One region of the Bacillus cihuensis genome, then DNA from elsewhere that is predicted to be linked to it. Evidence: riboswitches for the same ligand, from Rfam matches in the RefSeq annotation. Region 1 holds a riboswitch; each other region holds the start of a gene.
What was found. A riboswitch is a leader RNA that binds a small molecule or an ion and turns the genes downstream of it on or off. The one in region 1 is predicted to bind glycine.

Region 1 (4,293 bases):
AGCCGCAGTGTGGTCCGCCAAATGCCGCAGGAATTCCAAATGGTTGAGCATCCCCAGTAACGATATCAGCACCTAGTTTTCCAGGTGGCGTTAGGGCACCTAACGCTAATGGGTTACTTGAAACAATAAACATCGACTTTTGTTCATGAACGATTTTTTCAATCTCTTTCAAAGGTTCAATGCGTCCAAAGAAATTTGGATATTGAATGATGACTCCCGCAATATCATCGCTGATTAACTCTTTTAGTGCATCCAAATCGGTTACGCCATCACGATGAGGTATTTCCACCACTTCAACTCGCTGTCCCTTCGCATATGACGTAACAACATCACGAGACTCAGGATGAACCGTGTTAGAAATCAAGATTTTCTTACGTCTTGTATGTCCACTGCTTAACATCGCTGCCTCAGCAAGAGCAGTTCCACCATCATACATAGAAGAATTGGCAACATCCATGCCAGTCAATTCACAAATCATCGTTTGAAATTCAAAGATTGCTTGAAGCTCCCCTTGAGAAATCTCCGGCTGATATGGAGTATACGCTGTATAAAATTCAGATCGAGAAATCACATGGTCGACGATAATTGGTTGATAATGATCGTACACACCAGCACCTAGAAATGAAGCATACCGCTTTGCATCAGCGTTTTTCCCAGCCAATTTAGTAAGCTCTTTTAAAAGAGCGGGTTCTGATTTAGCAGGTTTAATCTTGTATTCACCTTGGAAACGTACACTCTGTGGAATATCACTGAATAGCTCATCTATACTAGAAACACCAATTGCATCTAACATTTCATTTTGATCTTTGTCAGTCATCGGTAGATAGCGATGTTTAGTCATGATTTTCTCCCCCTCATCCTCTTGGTCGTTTATAAAATGGTGTCTTAGCCACTACCGCTTTCACACGTTTGGAACGAATTTCAACTTCAACTTCTGTTCCAATCCCTGTATACTCTTTTTTCAATAAGGCAAGACCGACGTTTTTCTTCAATGTGGGCGATTGTGTCCCAGTTGTCACTTCGCCAATCAATTCAGAACCGTAGTAAACAGAATAGCCATGACGTGGTATGCCGCGTTCGATCATTTCGATGCCGACGAGCTTACGAGGTGCACCTTGTTCTTTTTGCTTAGAAAGAACAGACTTACCAATGAAATCAGCCTCTTTGTCAACTTTGACAGCAAAACCAATTCCCGCTTCAATAGGCGAAATATCAGGTGACAACTCTTGACCATATAACGGAAGCTTCGCCTCGAACCGGAGCGTATCACGAGCACCTAGACCGATTGGTAGAACGCCTTCATCCTTACCTGCTTCAAGAATCGCTTTCCAGAGAGTTTTTGCGTCTTCGTTTTTACAATACATTTCAAAGCCATCTTCCCCCGTATACCCTGTGCGTGAAACGAGAGCCAAGACTCCATTAAGTTCCACATTTTCTTTGAAAGTAAAAAAGTCAATCTCACTCAAATTCGTGTTTACAGCTAATTTCTGAAGGATTTTTTCAGCCGCAGGGCCTTGAAGAGCAAGCAAAGCTACTTCATTTGAGATATTTGTCAGTTCAACATCTTCAATCAAGTGTTCGTGCAGCCAATTGTAATCCTTCTCGATATTGCCAGCATTCACAACTAATAAATAGTCATCTTCCGCTTTCTTATAAATAATTAAATCATCGACAACACCGCCATTTTCATAGCACAATGCGGCATATTGCGCATGCCCCACATCAAGCTTGAGAAGATCGTTCGTAATCATTCTTTGTAAAAAGTCAGTGCTTCCTTTTCCTTTTACAACAAACTCTCCCATATGAGAAACATCGAACAAGCCTGCCTTTGTTCGTACTGCTTCATGTTCTTCTTTAATGCCAGAAAATTGGACTGGCAGCTCCCAGCCACCAAAGTCAATCGTTTTACCACTATAATCTGCATAGATCGTAAATAATGGCGTCCTTTTTAATTCAGTCATACTACGCCTCCTCACATTTTTTAGGGCATAAAAAAAGACAGAGTAGCCCCTTAGAAGCTTTTTCTCTGTCCTGAAACCTGAAAGTTTACCTAAAAAGGCTTTCCCCTTTGGTGGTCTTAAAAGCTTCTGCTTCTAGACACTCTCCAGAGTTGCGTCCAACAAGGGTTCTTTTGCCTGAGAGATTCGCTGCTAAGCTTGCTCCTTCGGCGCTACAATTGTAGTCTCTCCCCCAGCCTTCATCCGCATATAATATTATCTTTTTTGCACATACTATGTAAATAAGGGTTGCACCATAAAAATGGTCTTTGCCGACTTTACACATTTTTTTAATTCGCAGTAAATGAGGCTACTTCCGCCAAACACTTAGAATACCGTTATTACTATAGTAATAAAACAGTGGGATTCTTTCAATTAAAAATTATATTTATTGATAGAAAATTTCAAAATTTAACACTTACGTTCATACTACCATTAATAATGCTTGAATCGCAATCATTTTTCGTAAAATCCTAACTTTTATTATATTTTATCCTATTAACGTTCGTATTTAACCTTTAATTGTTTAGAAAGGAGCATTGTTTATGCAAATTCAAATCACATTTGATGATGAATGGTCAGAAGAATTTTTAGATAAAGTGGAGAATGATGGTCCCTGGGCGAATTGGGAACTGTATAAGCTTGCCGTTCAAGCGGAAAAACATCTGGCCATTCCAGAATTTGAAGGATTGCAAGCACCTCATCACCTTAATCAGCTAACACCACTTCCTCATCAGCTTGAAGCCGCCCGACAAGTTGTCGAGAATATGAATGGCAAAGCGATTTTGGCTGATGAAGTAGGGCTTGGGAAAACAATCGAGGCCGGTTTAATCATTAAAGAATATATGATTCGCGGTCTAGTAAAAAAAGTACTCATTCTCGTTCCAGCTTCACTCGTTTCACAATGGGCATTCGAGTTAAATACAAAATTTCATATTCCCGCTGTTGTTCAGAGAAAGAGCTATGTATGGGATTCATGTGATTGCATCGTATCATCAATTGATACAGCAAAGCGTAACCCACATAGAGACATCATTTTTAAACAAGAATACGATTTAATCATTATTGACGAGGCCCATAAATTAAAAAATAATAAAACGAAAAACTATGAATTTGTTCAAAGTTTAAAAAAGAAATTCTGCCTATTGTTAACCGCAACACCCATTCAAAATAAGGTAGAAGAAATCTTCCATCTTGTTTCCCTTCTTAAGCCCGGACATTTAGGGAATGCTGCTCTTTTTTCAGAGAAGTATAAAGGAAAAGGTCGGACGATTTATGAAGATGAGCACCTAAAGAAGCTAGTGAACACGGTCATGATTCGAAATCGCCGTGCTGATACTGGAATCGAGTGGACAAAACGACATGTTGAAACAATTATTATTAAGTTTTCACCTAATGAGCAGGCATTATATGATGCTATAACTGCATTCCGACCGCATTCTGAAGGAGCAGGAAGTTCATTTTCCAGCCTAACCCTCCAAAGAGAAGCTTGCAGTAGCAAAGAAGCGGTCTTTACCACTTTAAAAAACATGTCTCAAAAACATGAAAATCCTGCACCTGAATTCATAGAAAAGTTGAATAGTCTCTTTGAAACAGCAAAGCAGGTTGAACGCAATTCAAAGGCAGAGAAGGCATTGGAATTAATACAGAAAATCAATGATAAAGTCATTATTTTTACGGAATACCGAGCTACACAACTTTATTTACAATGGTTTTTACAGCAAAACGGCATAAGCTCAGTGCCTTTTCGCGGCGGATTTAAACGTGGTAAAAAAGATTGGATGAAAGAGCTTTTTCAAAATAAAATTCAAGTACTGATTGCCACAGAAGCCGGCGGTGAAGGAATCAACCTACAATTTTGTCATCATCTAATCAACTTTGACTTACCATGGAATCCGATGCGTCTCGAGCAACGAATAGGCAGGGTACATCGGCTCGGTCAAACGGAAGATGTCATGATTTATAATTTCGCTACAGAAAATACAGTGGAAGAACATATTTTGAAACTTCTCTATGAAAAAATTCATTTATTTGAAAAAGTAATTGGCGAGTTAGATGATATTTTAACAAAATTAGATATCGGCAATATTGAAGATTACTTAGTGGATGTAGTAGAAGGATCAAAATCAGAAGGGGAGATGAAAATCAAAATGGATAATCTTTCGTCCATGATTCAATTTGCCCAAGAAATGAAGGAGGGAAATCTTCATGCAGCAACAGGAAATTCATGATTTTTTGCTCACCTATTTCAAAGCGAATCATTGTGAAATCATAGAAAATCACCCTGCATATTTAA
Region 2 (4,293 bases), on a different contig from region 1:
GTGCTCGTTGGCGCAATGTTGGTGTTCCGGGTGAAAATGAATTTAAGAATAAAGGTGTAGCATATTGTCCACATTGTGATGGTCCATTGTTTGCAGGAAAACACGTAGCCGTTATTGGTGGCGGAAATTCCGGTATTGAGGCAGCAATTGATCTCGCTGGGATTGTGAAACATGTAACAGTTCTTGAATTTAATCCTGAGCTTAAAGCTGATTCTGTACTGCAAGATCGTCTTAACAGTCTGCCAAATGTAACTGTCCTAAAGAACGTTCAAACAACAGAAATTACTGGAACTGATAAAGTAAACGGTATTTCCTACGTTGAGCGTGAGACTGGGGAAGCTCAGCATATTGAATTGGCGGGAGTATTTGTTCAGATCGGACTTGTGCCAAATACGGAATGGTTAGCTGAGACTGTTGAACGTAATAGAATCGGTGAGATCGTTATAGATAACCATGGAGCAACGAACATACCTGGAGTGTTCGCTGCTGGAGACTGCACGAATAATCCATATAAGCAGATCATTATTTCGATGGGATCAGGTGCGAATGCAGCCTTAGGTTCATTCGATTATCTAATCCGAAATTAAACCACCATTTTATTATAAAAGGGCCGTTGAAATTACTTTTTAACGGTCCTTTTTCTTTATTCACCTTAAAAGATCCCGAATTAATAACCTCAGTTACTTATATACGGTTCATCGTAACACGCCTAAATGAGATTTACTTTCTACCTTTATTTCCAATATACCACTATTACTACATTTTTCCCCACCATTATCTTGTTTTATGGTGCATGACTCAATGTAATTTAAGAAGCTTTCCTCACTTTCATTGATTCCCTGACACCTTTTTTTGGAATCGCAGCTACTATAGCTAGTAAAGCTAGTCCAGCAAAAATAGCATTTGTCAATAACCCCATACTTGCAGCCACTTCCATATTTCCAGCCTTTTCAACTACACTATAAACAGTAACAGATATCGCTAATCCGAATGAGTTTCCAAGTGTACTAGACATTTTATAAATACCAGCTGCCTCTCCTGCTTTTGCTGCCGGTACATTGTCTACTGCTGTATCCGTAGATGGTGTCGCATAAAGGCCAAGTCCAATCCCATACACGGTAAAACCAATAAATACAACAATGGAATAAATCGCATTTGGTAAGAATGTTAATGTCATTAAGATAATTCCAACGATCACTAAAAGACAAGCTATGACCATCGGCTTTCTTGGACCACTTCGTTGTAATATTTTTTCACCAATACGAATCATCGCTAATGTAGCAACTAAATTGCCAATTGATAATAACCCAGATTGAAAAGAACTGTATCCTCTTGCCATTTGAACATAGGTATTCGCAACAATAAGTGCTCCCGCTACACCACTTATTAAAAAGTTTGACACAGTAGCCCCAGTAAAATATTTATTTTTAAATAAAGATAGATCGATAAATCCGTTAGATTTCCCTTTTACAAGTTTTAAAAATATCCAACCACCTATGACAGTGGTAGCCATTAACGTTAACGAAAGAGGGCTTGTCCATCCGAAGGCATCTCCATGTGTAATGACAACATTCAAAGCGACCATCACTAATAAAAAGATAACAAAGCCAGGAAAATCAAATTTTGCTGAATTGCTTTGTTCCGCTTTACTCTCTGGTACATCTTTAATCAAAAACATAGATAGTAAAGTGAAAATAATGGAAAATATAAAGATCCAGCGCCATCCCATATACGTAGCAATTAAACCTCCAGCTAATGAACAAATGCCTATGCCGCCCCAAGATCCAAAAGACCAGTAACTTATGGCTCTTTGTCGGTCTGGGCCGTCAAAATAGGTTTTCACCAAAGCAATCGTTGCAGGCATAATACACGCTGCCGAGATGCCTTGAATCACACGCCCAATAATTAAGAGAACCGTCTCCTGTGCAAATACGAGACAAAGTGAACCAATTATATTTAATAGTAAACCAATAGTTGTAATTTTCTTGCGTCCAATTCGATCAGATATTCCTCCAGCTGCTACAATAAACATGCCTGAAAATAAACCGGATAAACTAATTGCTGTATTCAAAAGTCCCATCGAAATGCCCATATCTAACTGAACTTCAGGCATCACATTTATGAGTGACTGTGAGAAAAGCCAATAAGTAAGCACCCCAAACACAATCCCCGTCATCATTCTGTTATTACCTTTATAGCTTGTTTCCATGGTGAACCACTCCTTTTTGGTTAAATATCCATTAAACTAACTATGTCTCTACAGTGATGATGAACGTGTAAATTATGCAGGCACAACAAAAAGGACAGAGAAAAACAGTGTTTTTCTCTGCCCTTCTCTGTCCTTTTACCTGAGAGTTTAGCTCAATAGAGCCTTTCCCCTTTGGTGACGTATCGATTCATACGCTCTCTCCAGAGGTGTGTCCAGCTGCAGTTCTTCTACCTGAGAGATTCGCTTCAAGGGTCTTATTGAAGTTTGCTCCTTCGGTGGCTTATAATAAACACTCTCCTGCAACTTTCATCCATCTATGATTTCTATATTTTCTGTATATTCTGTATTTATAGAATAATTTCAAAAGTCGATCGTGTCAACTAAAATCGAAAACGCTTTCAAAATCTATTGTCACTTTGACGCCCAGAACAATCGTTTCACAAGACGTTCCACGGATAGATATGGAATATTGCTGTGAAAAAGGATCTTTCAGATGGTAACCGACCAACTAATAGCAACTTTCGGTTTACTTTCTAATACCCCATTAAAACTTTCGTGATGGAATATTGTCCTTGTTAGCAGGTTATGTTGCCAATAATACAAAACAGATAACTCCCCTAATAGTAATTAGAGGAGTACATCAATGATCTCTTACCTATAGAAAATAAAGGAGACCGGCAACATCCAATCTCTTATCACTTATTAAAAACTTTAGGCTCTTTTCGTAAAGATTGTTGTTTTTTTGCAAGAAACCAATTCGAACAGATGTTGATCTTCGTTACAGGTGCGAGACTCCTGCGGGAAAAGCGTGTAGAGGGAGACCCCGCAAGTGCAAAGCACTGAGTAGGCTTCTGAGACCGCCCGCGGAAAGCGAGTACCTGCAACGGAAATCAACCCGGGTTATTAGTGTAAAAATGATTGAAAAGCAACAAAGTATGTGAAAACAGCCAAACTTTATCTTTATCCATCCAATTACTCTTTTTCATATCGCTTAATACTTCTTGAGTACAAAATATACTTCACTTTAATTCGAGTTTTATATTCTTCTACTTTAAATAATTAATTGCGAGAGAAATATAAAACCGTATGGAGTCTAGATATTTTTGTATGTCAACCCATTCATCGGGCTGATGAGCCACTGTAGGCTCTCCTGGTCCACAGATTAATATTGGAACATTTTGAAGATGATTCCTATAGATAGACCCATCTGTATAATAATTAACTCCCCCTATATTGGGATCGTTTTGCAAATATGATTGCGCTTTATCCAAAGCCAAATGAATAAATGGATGATCGGGCGCAGTATATACAGATACTAAGTTGTTTATGACATCAATTTTATAAGAAACGTTCATTTCCTCAGATACTTTTTGTAAGAGTTCATTTATTTCCCCAACAATTTCCTGATGATTTTGCCCTGGTACAGTTCGAATATCAATGGTAATTTTGCACTGGTCAGGCACTACGTTAGGACCTACTCCGCCTTGAATCATTCCTATATTTAATGTAGAATCGCCTAAAATATCATGACGTTCATAACGAAGATCATAATTGTTTAATTTATTTATAAAATGATTGATAGCCAATATTGCATTAATCCCATGAGACGGCATTGAACCGTGAGCTGTTTTACCAAACATAGAGATCTCAAGCCAAAGTGCCCCTTTGTGTGCAACAACCACCTGATTTGAGGTAGGTTCACTAATTACAATAGCTGTAGCTTGGTCAATTTGACCTTTTTTAACTACTTCTCTAGCACCAATACAATTTACTTCTTCCCCAACCGTTCCAATGAATTGTAGGTTTCCACTCAATTTTATTCCTGCTTTTTGTATACATTCAATTGCTAAAATCATGGCAGCAACTCCACTTTTCATATCTGAGGAGCCACGCCCGAATATTCGATTTTCTACTTGTTTGCCCTCAAAGACAGGAAAATTCCATTCTACATTTCCAACGGGAACAGTGTCAAAATGACCACTGTAAATCAGTGTTTTTGAGTTATTAGTTAATTGATCTTCACTAGAATATGAAACAATTAAATTTTCTCTATCTTCCTCAACAACATCAGAATGGATCAATAA
Region 3 (4,293 bases), on a different contig from region 1:
AATCGCTCTTCCATCATGCTAATAATCGTTGCTTCGTCTCTTCCTGACTTTTTTGCTTCAACCATTAACATCATGTCGCTAATGGATTTATTTTCCCGCTCACAAGCTTCAATAAGCTCTCTCATAGATTGAATGTCCATCATATCGCCTTCACCAATGCTTTCTCTTTCTGTTGATAAGGTTTTGCAAGGATTGAAAAATCATCTCCAGCGCTAAGACGAATCGATACCATTTCATCATTAATCATAAAAATCTTCGATAAGCCGCCTCCGAGTGACACACCACCAACCTTGAAAACTCGATCATCACGTTTTGCCGTTACAATCGTTATATTGGGATGATCCATATATTCACATTTATCTTCGAATTCAAATTGATACTGCATCCCATACTCTTCTGCTTTTTCCAACGCGAACTTGATACCGGAATCATCCGTATTCATACCAAGCAATCCGCCTAGAAGTGCTTTATCTGTTCCGTGTCCTTGATAAGTTTCAGCAAACGAATCATAAAATACAATGTTGCACTCTTCTGGATAATCCCCTAACAGGTCATAAATAAATTTTCCAATCGAAACAACACCAGCTGTATGAGAACTCGACGGTCCGACCATAATTGGGCCGATTATATCAAAACAACTTTGGAATTCCATGATTCTCCTCCTTTATTACACCGTAACTGCTTGTTGGAATAACGGGTACGAACTGCAAATCTCTTTAGTCGTTGCTTTTGCTTTTTCAAGAACGGCTTCATCGCCTTTATTTTTTAATACGTCTGCGATCACTTTACCGATTTTCACCATTTCATCTTGTTTCATGCCACGAGTTGTTAAGGCAGCTGTTCCGATACGGATTCCACTCGTAACAAACGGTTTCTCTGGATCAAACGGAATCGTATTCTTATTAACGGTAATGCCTACTTCTTCTAATAATTTCTCAGCTTCTTTTCCAGTTAAATTCCATGGACGTAAATCTAATAGGACAATATGATTATCTGTTCCATCTGAAACGAGGGCAGCCCCTTCATTCTTTAAGGTTTCGCCAAGTATTGCCGCATTTTCAATAACTTGTTTAGCATAGTCTTTAAAACTTGGTTGTAAAGCTTCTCTGAAAGCCACCGCTTTTGCAGCAATGATATGCATCAATGGTCCACCTTGAATACCAGGGAATATTGATTTATTAACCGCTTTAATCATCTCTTCATCATTTGTTAAGATGATACCGCCACGTGGGCCACGCAATGTTTTATGTGTCGTACTTGTCACAACATCTGCATATGGGATCGGAGATGGATGAAGTCCAGCTGCTACTAACCCAGCAATATGCGCCATATCGACCATCAGTTTTGCGCCGACTTGATCGGCAATTTTTCTAAAGCGAGCAAAGTCGATCGTTCTTGGATAAGCACTTGTTCCTGCAATAATCAATTTCGGCTTCTCTTTCTTCGCGATTTCTTCCAATTCATCATAATCAATGACTTGCGTATCTTCTCTCACACCATAAGATACAATTTCAAACCATTTTCCTGAAACACTCACAGGGCTTCCGTGTGTTAAATGTCCACCATGTGATAGATTCATGCCCATTACTTTATCACCAGGCTGAAGGAGTGCGAAAAATACAGCAAAATTTGCTTGTGCTCCTGAGTGCGGCTGAACATTTGCATATTTAGCGCCAAATAGCTCCGTTACGCGTTCGATTGCTGTTTGTTCTGCCACATCAACAAATTCGCATCCGCCATAATAACGCTTTCCTGGATACCCTTCTGCATATTTATTTGTCATCACGCTTCCCATCGCTTCTAATACATCTTCGCTGACGATATTTTCTGAAGCAATTAACTCAAGTGTTTGATGTTGGCGTTCCCGTTCCTTTTCAATCGCTCCAAAAATTATAGAATCATTTTGCTGTAAACTCATTTGTACTCCCCCTCGAAAGTTTTTTATGTCACCATCTTTTACTTACTTCGTCATAACTCGTAACGCTTTTCCCTTAAGCAATCTTCTTTTCCAAGAAAACTGTGAAGATACGCTCCCGTTTTTGCACGCAAAAAAGGACAGAAAAGGGTAGCGTGTTTTTCTCTACCCTTCTCTGTCCTTTTACCTGAGAGTTTAACCCTATATTTCATAGAGTCGTTCCCCTTTGGTGGCGTACTACTGTATACGCGCTCTCCAGAGGTGCGTCCGATTGTGGTTCCATCTACCTGAGAGATTGGTTCCAAGGGTCTTTTTGGAACTTGCTCCTTCGGTGGCTTGTCACATTGCACTCTCCCACAACCGTCATTCGCTCATATTTAGTTTCTGTTATATTCAGAATAGTCACATTTGAACAATCTGTCAAGGTTATTTTGTAAACGCTAACACTTTTTGTTTATTTCCCGAATAAATTCCCTTTCTTGAATAGATGATTGACATTTTGAAGGCTACAGCTTGCCAAAAGGAAAGCTAGCCCCCATATGTATAGGCATTCTTTTTGTAATGGATGTTAAAGGCTACAAATCATGATATTGCAAAGGCCAGAAGATGTAAGCTAGTCATAGCCATATTGCGACGACGAGTAAATACCTGAAGGATTCGTACAGTAATCTCGTTAATGCTGTAGATGTTACACCTAAATTTTGGGGTAAAAAAGATGAAGGATCCAAACCTCTTTCGTCTATTTTTTAACGATTAGGTTAATTTTTTCATACACAAAATGCACTGACTCATAAAGAAAGGGTCAGACCCCCACATCTGTGATATACAGAGGATAGAGTGTGAGGTCAGACCCTTTTGGGCATCAACTTTTATTCTTTTCGCATCTTATACATTGAGTGTATATTTCGCGCCAATCTTTTCTCTCGTTTGTTTCGCCGCTTCAATCATGACTTCTAGTGCTGCTACGGTTTCATTTATTCCACGTGTTTTCAAACCGCAGTCAGGATTGATCCAGAACAATTTTGGATCAAGGACTTGAAGGGCACGATCAATGTTTCTTGTCAATTCTTCAATTTTAGGTACGCGTGGACTATGAATATCATATACACCAAGACCAATACCTTTATCATACGTATTTTCTTCAAAGGCATAAATTAATTCTCCGTGACTTCTTGACGTCTCAATAGAAATAACATCTGCATCGAGCGCTTTAATGGCATCGATAATCTCTTTAAAGTCTGAATAACACATATGAGTATGAATTTGTGTATCGTTTTGTACAGATGTTGTTGCCAGTTTAAATGCATATACGGCAGCGTTCAAATAACTATCCCTGTTTTCACGCTTTAACGGCAGCCCTTCACGAATGGCCGGCTCATCCACTTGAATCATTTTTATACCATTTTTCTCTAGTTCCTCTACTTCTTTTCTTAGCGCAAGCGCGATTTGATTGGTTACTTCGTTACGAGCAATATCGTCGCGTACAAACGACCAGTTTAAAATGGTAATAGGACCTGTTAGCATACCTTTTACAGGTTTGTCTGTTAACGATTGGGCATATACGGTTTCTTCAACTGTCATTGCTTCTTTAAATGACACGTCCCCGTAAATAAGTGGTGGCTTCACGCAGCGGGAGCCGTATGATTGTACCCAACCAAATTTGGTAAATTGAAAGCCTTCTAATTTTTCACCAAAAAATTCAACCATGTCTGTACGTTCGAATTCTCCATGTACAAAAACATCTAGGCCAAGGTCTTCTTGAATTTCAATCCATTTTTTAATTTCCGCTTTTATATATTCTCCATATGCCGCATCCGTGAGCTCGCCTTTACGCCATTTTAAACGCTGTTTTCTTACTTCTTGTGTTTGTGGGAAGCTCCCAATTGTTGTAGTTGGAAGAAGTGGTAATTGGAAAGCCTTCTCCTGAATCCCTTGACGAACGTTAAAGACTGCTTCACGTTCTGCTTGATACGTATGCAAGTTTTGAATGGCTTCTTGGACTTGAATATTGTTTCGAAATGATGATTCATTTAGCGTTTGAACGGCTTCTATACTTGCTGTAATTTCTTTTCCGATCGATTCTTTGCCATTTTGAAGGCCTTTTGTCAGTATCACAATTTCATGTAACTTTTCATCAGCAAAAGAAAGCGCATCTTTTAAGACGTCATTAAGAGTTTCTTCACTTTTTACTGTTACAGGTACATGTAATAAGCTTGATGAAGGCTGGATAATCAGTTGATTTTTTGAAACAATTTCCGTTATCTCTGCAAGAATTGCATCCTTATCATCAAGTCGTGCACGCCAGATGTTACGTCCGTCAATAACTCCAGCAGCAAGTACCTTATCTTCTGGAAAACCGTGTTTTTTCAAGGCAGCCA

Region 2: linked by a shared signal. The riboswitch ahead of V179_RS0102080 (MFS transporter) and the one ahead of gcvT (glycine cleavage system aminomethyltransferase GcvT) in region 1 are both predicted to bind glycine.
Region 3: linked by a shared signal. The riboswitch ahead of glyA (serine hydroxymethyltransferase) and the one ahead of gcvT (glycine cleavage system aminomethyltransferase GcvT) in region 1 are both predicted to bind glycine.

Annotation. Positions count from the first base shown of each region.
Region 1 covers NZ_KI632495.1:1,408,209-1,412,501, forward strand. The annotation lists gene gcvPA (aminomethyl-transferring glycine dehydrogenase subunit GcvPA) at 1-841, opposite strand, end outside; gene gcvT (glycine cleavage system aminomethyltransferase GcvT) at 855-1,961, opposite strand; glycine riboswitch at 2,025-2,110, opposite strand; glycine riboswitch at 2,114-2,201, opposite strand; gene V179_RS0112610 (DEAD/DEAH box helicase) at 2,543-4,228, shown strand; gene V179_RS0112615 (YqhG family protein) at 4,206-4,293, shown strand, end outside.
Region 2 covers NZ_AYSD01000010.1:465,010-469,302, reverse strand. The annotation lists gene ahpF (alkyl hydroperoxide reductase subunit F) at 1-587, shown strand, start outside; gene V179_RS0102080 (MFS transporter) at 809-2,209, opposite strand; glycine riboswitch at 2,335-2,415, opposite strand; glycine riboswitch at 2,419-2,519, opposite strand; gene V179_RS0102075 (M20 family metallopeptidase) at 3,256-4,293, opposite strand, start outside.
Region 3 covers NZ_AYSD01000017.1:133,992-138,284, forward strand. The annotation lists gene sdaAA (L-serine ammonia-lyase, iron-sulfur-dependent, subunit alpha) at 1-140, opposite strand, end outside; gene V179_RS0104220 (serine dehydratase beta chain) at 140-652, opposite strand; gene glyA (serine hydroxymethyltransferase) at 668-1,918, opposite strand; glycine riboswitch at 2,180-2,282, opposite strand; partial or broken gene V179_RS32135 (hypothetical protein) at 2,417-2,665, shown strand; gene metE (5-methyltetrahydropteroyltriglutamate--homocysteine S-methyltransferase) at 2,801-4,293, opposite strand, start outside.